Linked DNA regions of Euzebya sp.. The protein of the gene in region 1 interacts with the protein of each later gene in a pairwise test. Links are inferred from orthologs where the notes say so. Each region holds a gene or a part of one and is shown on either strand. Other genes may lie near its edges.

Region 1 (2,934 bases):
CTCCGGACCTACGACGGCCTGTACCACGAGGTGTTCAACGAGCCCGAGCGCGACCGGGTCATCGCCGACGTGATCGCCTGGTTGGACGAGCGGGTGGCGGACCGCTCCACGGCCTCGTGAGCGACGCCGCCCTCGCGCCCGCAGAGGCCGCCGCGGCGGCGGAGGCCCTGTGGGACCGGGTGGCCGCGGTGGTGGACGGCGCGCTCGCGACCGGGGACCCCGTGACCTGGCACCGTCCCACCCCGTGCCCGGCGTGGGACGTCCACGACCTCGTCGCGCACGTGACCGGGGCGACGTCCCGCTTCGCGGGTCTCGACCAGCCCGCGATCCCGGAGGGGTGGGCGCCGCCGGCCGGCATGTCCGCGCTCGACGCCCAGATGGAGCGGGACGTCGCCGCCCGCCGGGACTGGTCGCCGGGACGGCTCCGCGAGGAGCTCGACCGCGCGGCACGGGCCCAGGTGGAGGGGCTGGCCGCGCTCGACGACCTCACCGGCGACGCGGTCGGGCCGCTCGGCCCGACTGACCAGCGGGACCTGTTCGCCGTCCGGATGTTCGACCTCTGGCACCACCTGTGGGACCTCTCGACGGCACTCGGGGTGCCCGCCGACCTCGCCGACGGAAGCCGCGCGGCCGTCGAGTGCCACACCTACGTCGCGGCGCGGATCCCGTGGCTCCACAGCCGCCAGGCCGCCGCGCCGGAGGGCGCGGCGGTGCGGGTGGTGCTCGGCGACCCGCTCCGCTGGGACCGCACCGCGGTGGTCGTCGACGGGCGGGGGCGCTGGGGCGACGTGCCCGCCGAGGACGTGCTCGAGGCGCCGGCAGCGGTGTTCAGCCTGCTGATGACCGGGCGGCTGGACGAGGGCGCCGCCGCCGCGGCGGGCCTGGTGACCACGGGTGGGGAGGCGTCCCGGCTCGCGACGGCCCGGATGTTCTCGTGAGCGAGCGGCCGGTGGGGCGGATCCGCTACCTCCCGATCTCCCTCGGCCTGGGCCTGTTCGTCGGGGACCTCGCCACGCTCGCCGTCACCGGGCAGGTGACCGTCCTGCGCCTCGCCGCGTCCGCGCTGGTCGCCGTGGTCACCTACCTGGTCGCGAGCTGGCTCGTGGCGCGGCGTTGAGGGCGGTGGCGCGCACGTGACGGTCGGCACCGCGGGGATCTCCGGCGTCGTGCTGGCCGGGGGGGCGTCACGGCGGATGGGGCGGGACAAGGCCCTCATCCCCGTCGACGGCGCGCGCCTCGTCGATCGCGCGGTCCGCTGCCTGCGCCAGGTCGCCGACGACGTCGTCGTCGCCTCGGGACCGCGGCGGATCCCCGACGTCGCGGTGCCGCAGGTCCCCGACCGTCCGGCTGACGTCGGCCCCCTCGGCGGCCTGGTCGCAGGCCTGGTCGCGGTCGAGCACGACCTCGCCGCCGTCCTGGCCGTGGACCTGGCCGACCCGGACCCGGGGCTGCTGGGTGCCCTGGCCGACCGCTGGGCCGGCGAGCCGGCGCTCATCCCCTCCGCCGACGGCCGACCCCAACCCCTGCACGCCGTCTGGGCCGCGACGGCGGCGATGGGTCTGGCCGTGCTGGTCGCCGACGGCGTGCGGTCGGTGGCGCGGGCCGCCGAGGCCCTCGGCGCGACCGTCCTCGACGAGGCCACCTCGTCCGCCCTGTCCGGACACGCCCGGTGGGCGCGGAACCTCAACAGACCCGAGGACCTGCGCGGCTGAGCCGAGCGGTGGGCGGTGGGTCAGACCGTCAGACCGTCAGACCGGCGGCCCGGAGGGTGGCGCGGGCGCGGTCGGCGGGGACGCCGGTCTCGGTCGGGGGGAAGTCGCACGCGGCCAGGCCGTCGCGGAGGGCGGTCGCCACCGCCAGCGGGTCGAGGGGCGGGTCGCCGCCCAGGACGGCGAGGGTGAGGCGGTGGTGGGCGCCGGCGCCGTCGGCCAGCCAGAACCGGCGGCCGGAGGCGTCCCAGGTGATCACCGGGTCGGTGCCGGAATCCCACCAGATGTCGGCGGTCTCGCGGAGCTGGGGTGCGGCGAGCCGGCGCTCGTCGTGACCGGTCACGTCGGGGGCATCAGCGGGAGGAGCCGGCGGCTGGTCATCCGGCCCTCGAGGTACCGGACCAGCTCGGCGTAGACCGCCGGGGTGGTCATCTCGGTCAGCTCACGCCGCATCGACCGGTACACGGGTTCGGTGCCGCCGTACGCACGGTCGTCGTCGGTGGTGCACCACCACGCGAAGTCCGACCCACCGGGCCCCCAGGCCCCGCGGTCGTAGCTGGTGACGACGGTGGTGACGCGCTCCTCGCCGTCGTCGGCCACGTCGGTCTCGATCTCGCGGCGGAGCGGCACCAGCCAGCAGACCTCGGGCTTGTAGTCGACCGGGTGCTCGCCGCGGTCGACGGCGTACTGGTGCAGAGCGCAGCCGGGGCCCCGCGTCCAGCCGGTGCGGTTGAGGAAGATGCAGGCCCCCTCCACCATGCGGGTGCGCTCGCTGCCGTCGGACTCGGTGGCGATGATCCCCCGGCGCGACGCGAGCGCGTGGCGCTGCATGTACTCGGGCCCGAGCACGTCGACCATCTCGATCGTCCGGTCGCGGTCCTCGTCGTCGACGAAGTGCGCGCCGAAGCGGCAGCAGCCGCGGTCGTCGCCCTCGATGCCAGCGGTCCCGGGGCAGCCCTGGCCGTAGATGCAGGAGTACGACGAGGTCAGGAACGAGACGTCGAAGAGGTACCGGTCGTGCGGCTCCTCGGGGTCCGTCAGGCTGACCCACTCGCGGTCCAACATGGCGGCGGAGGGTAGACGTCAGAGGACCCCCGTGCGACCGGGACACGTCCTGCTTCCTCGAATGCCGTGTCGATCCGTGGATACTAGGGATCCATGGACTTCGACTACGAGGGAGCCGAGGACTTCGGAGGACGCATCCTCTGGGGTCGCATCGCCGTGT
Region 2 (2,939 bases), on another replicon or contig:
CCGGCACGTTGACGACCAACGTCGACCCTCGGATGCCGGCGGTGGCCCGCGACAGCATCGCCATCGGGGTGATCGCGAGCGACGCCGCCCGTATGGCCTGGGCGATGCCCGGCACCTCGCGGTCGATCACGTCCGCGGTGGCCTCGGGGGTGGTGTCCTTCGGGTGCAGCCCCGTCCCGCCGTTGGTGATGACGACGTCGGCGTCGGCGCACGCCTCGACGATCGCGGCGGACACGCCCTCGCGACCGTCGGGGACGACGGCGATCCCGAGGACGGTGTGACCGGCCCGGCTCAGCACCTCGGCGACCGCGGGACCGGCGTCGTCGTCGTACACGCCGGCGCTCGCCCGGGTCGAGACGGTGATGATGCGCACCCGCACGTCCTCGGCGTGCACTACCCCTCCCCCTCCCCCGCCGCCGTGGGGGTGCCCTCGCGGTGCCAGTCGCCGCTCTTCCCGCCGACCTTGTGCTCCAGGCGGACGTGCTCGATGACCGCGCCGCGCTCGACGGCCTTGGTCATGTCGTAGATGGTCAGCGCGGCGGTGGAGGCGGCGACCAACGCCTCCATCTCGACACCCGTGCGATCCGCGGCGCGGGCGGTCGCGGTGATCGCCACCCGCCCCTCGGCAGCGTCGACGTCGATCTCGACCTCGACGCCGGCCAGCGCGATGACGTGGCACAGCGGTATCAGATCCGGCGTGCGCTTGGCCGCGGTGATGCCCGCCAGCCGCGCGGTGGCGATGGCGTCGCCCTTCGGGAGGCGACCCTCGACCAGCAGCGCCGCGGTGTCGGACCGCAGCCGCACCACCGCGGATGCGGTCGCGCTGCGGGCGGTGACGTCCTTGCCGCCCACGTCGACCATGCGGGCGTGGCCGCGGTCGTCGAGGTGGGTGAGGGAGGGGGTGGAGGGGTCGGTGGCCATCGCGCCTCCGGTCAGGTCGGGTCGACGAGCAGGTGGACGACGACGGGCTCGCCGGCCGCCATCGACGTGCGGTCGGCGGGGATCTCGGCCAGCCCGTCGGCGAGCACCATGGACCGGAGGATGCCGGAGCCCTGGGCGCCGGTGGTGGTGGCCAGCCAGTCGTCGTCGCCCCGCTCGAGGGTGACCCGGAGGAACGAGACCTTGTGCTCGGGGCTCCTGACGTCCTCTGCGAGGCGGGCGGTGACCCGCGGGCGGTTGAGGTCGGTGCGGCCCTGCATGCGCCGGATCGCGGGGCGGACCAGCACCTCGAAGCTGACCGCCGCCGACACGGGGTTGCCGGGCAACCCGAAGACGGGGACGCCGTCGATGGACCCGAAGGCCTGCGGCATGCCCGGCTGCATCGCGACCTTGGCGAACGTCACGTCGCCGAGCTCGGCGAGGACCTGCTTCGACAGGTCGTAGCGGCCGGCGCTGACCCCGCCGGAGGTGACCAGCACGTCGGCGGTCGCGAGGGCGTCGGTGAACGCCTTGCGCAGCGCGGCGCGGTCGTCGCGGGCGATCTGCTGGCGGAAGGCCACGGCGCCGACCTCGGCGACCTGGGCGGCCAGGGCGTAGGAGTTCGACTCGTGGATCTGCCCCGGCATCAGCGGCGTGCCCGGCTCGACCAGCTCGTCGCCGGTCGCGAGCGTCGCGACGCGGACCCGGGGGTGCACCTCCACGCGGGGGATCCCCATCGCCGCGAGCATGCCGATCTCCGCGGGGCCGAGGGGACGGCCGGCGGTCAGGACGACCTCGCCCCTCCGCGCGCTCTCACCGGAGGCCCGGATGTTGTCGCCGACCTCCGGGCTGGTGTCGAGGACGACCTCGCCGTCGGATTCGGTGACCAGCTCGACGGGGACGACCGCCGTCGCCCCGGCGGGCATCGGGGCGCCGGTCATGATCCGCACGGCCTCGCCGGCGCCGGGGGAGGGCAGGTCGGGCGAGCCGGCCGCGATCTCCCCGACGACGCGCAGCCGGCTGCCCTCGCCGACCTCGGCTGCCCGGACCGCGAAGCCGTCCATCGCGGAGTTGGCGAAGGGCGGGATGTCGCCGGGCGCGGCGACGTCCTGGGCCAGGACGAGGCTCCGGGCTTCGAGCAGCGACGCCGACACCGGCGGTAGCGGCGCGACCGCCGACAGGATCTGGCGCCGGTGGTCGGCGAGCGCGGTCAGCTCGTCCGGGTCTATGTGGTGGCGGTGGGCCATGGCGCGGGGTGCCTCAGCCCAGCCCGGCGACGAAGCTGCGGAGGAACTCGATGAACTCAGGCCCGAGGTCGTGGCGCTTGGCGGCCACCTGCACCGTCGCCTTCAGGTAGTCGCCCTTCTGGCCCACGTCGTAGCGGGTGCCCGTGAACTTGATCGCGCGGATCGGCTCGTCGCGGGCCTGGGCGCGCATCGCGTCGGTGAGCTGGATCTCGCCGCCGCGGCCGGGCTTGGTCTGCTCGATGTGGTCGAAGATGTCCGGGGTCAGGACGTAGCGGCCGATGATGCAGAGGTTGGAGGGGGCGTTCGCCTTGCCCGGCTTCTCGACCAGGTCGGTCACCCGGTAGACGTCGGGGTGGTCCGGGTCGGGCTCGGCGGCCACGACGCCGTAGCGCGAGAGGTCCTCGTCACCGAACTCCATGACCGCGATCACCGAGCGGCCCGTCTCGGCGCAGACGTCGACCATCCGCTGCAGCAGGCGCTCGTCCTCGCCGATCAGGTCGTCGCCGAGCAGGACCGCGAAGGGCTCGTCGCCGACGTGGTGGCGGGCGCAGCCGATCGCGTGGCCGAGTCCGAGGGGCTTGCCCTGGCGGACGTAGTGGACCAGCGCCAGGTTCGTCACGGCCTGCACGGCGGCGAGGAGGTCCTCCTTGCCGGTGGCGGCGAGCTGCCGCTCGAGCTCGACGGCGTGGTCGAAGTGGTCCTCGAGCGCCCGCTTGCCCCGGCCGGTCACCATGAGGATGTCGTCGAGGCCCGCGCGGACCGCCTCCTCGACGA

The links. Proteins that work in one complex are often made in the same cells at the same time.
Region 2: the proteins of ACEQ2X_RS02135 (region 1) and glp interact in binary tests that used the Escherichia coli proteins (3 or more experiments, as listed by UniProt). The link is inferred for Euzebya sp. from one-to-one orthologs.

The regions. Positions count from the first base shown.
Region 1 is NZ_CAXQBR010000004.1:29,304-32,237, reverse strand. What follows is about bases 59-2,922. They hold ACEQ2X_RS02135 (molybdenum cofactor guanylyltransferase), read left to right. Parts: upstream 59-1,133; coding sequence 1,134-1,712; downstream 1,713-2,922. Other genes in these bases: ACEQ2X_RS02120 (LysM peptidoglycan-binding domain-containing protein), read left to right, coding at 2,868-2,922; ACEQ2X_RS02125 (hypothetical protein), read right to left, coding at 2,049-2,774; ACEQ2X_RS02130 (hypothetical protein), read right to left, coding at 1,741-2,052; ACEQ2X_RS02140 (hypothetical protein), read left to right, coding at 935-1,117; ACEQ2X_RS02145 (maleylpyruvate isomerase family mycothiol-dependent enzyme), read left to right, coding at 117-938. In the rest of the region: more of ACEQ2X_RS02150, read left to right, coding at 1-58; more of ACEQ2X_RS02120, read left to right, coding at 2,923-2,934. UniProt on the Escherichia coli protein: Transfers a GMP moiety from GTP to Mo-molybdopterin (Mo-MPT) cofactor (Moco or molybdenum cofactor) to form Mo-molybdopterin guanine dinucleotide (Mo-MGD) cofactor.
Region 2 is NZ_CAXQBR010000001.1:9,346-12,284, reverse strand. What follows is about bases 50-2,918. They hold glp (gephyrin-like molybdotransferase Glp), read right to left. Parts: upstream 2,166-2,918; coding sequence 933-2,165; downstream 50-932. Other genes in these bases: galU (UTP--glucose-1-phosphate uridylyltransferase GalU), read right to left, coding at 2,179-2,918; moaC (cyclic pyranopterin monophosphate synthase MoaC), read right to left, coding at 394-921; ACEQ2X_RS00075 (molybdenum cofactor biosynthesis protein B), read right to left, coding at 50-373. Outside these bases: more of ACEQ2X_RS00075, read right to left, coding at 1-49; more of galU, read right to left, coding at 2,919-2,939. UniProt on the Escherichia coli protein: Catalyzes the insertion of molybdate into adenylated molybdopterin with the concomitant release of AMP.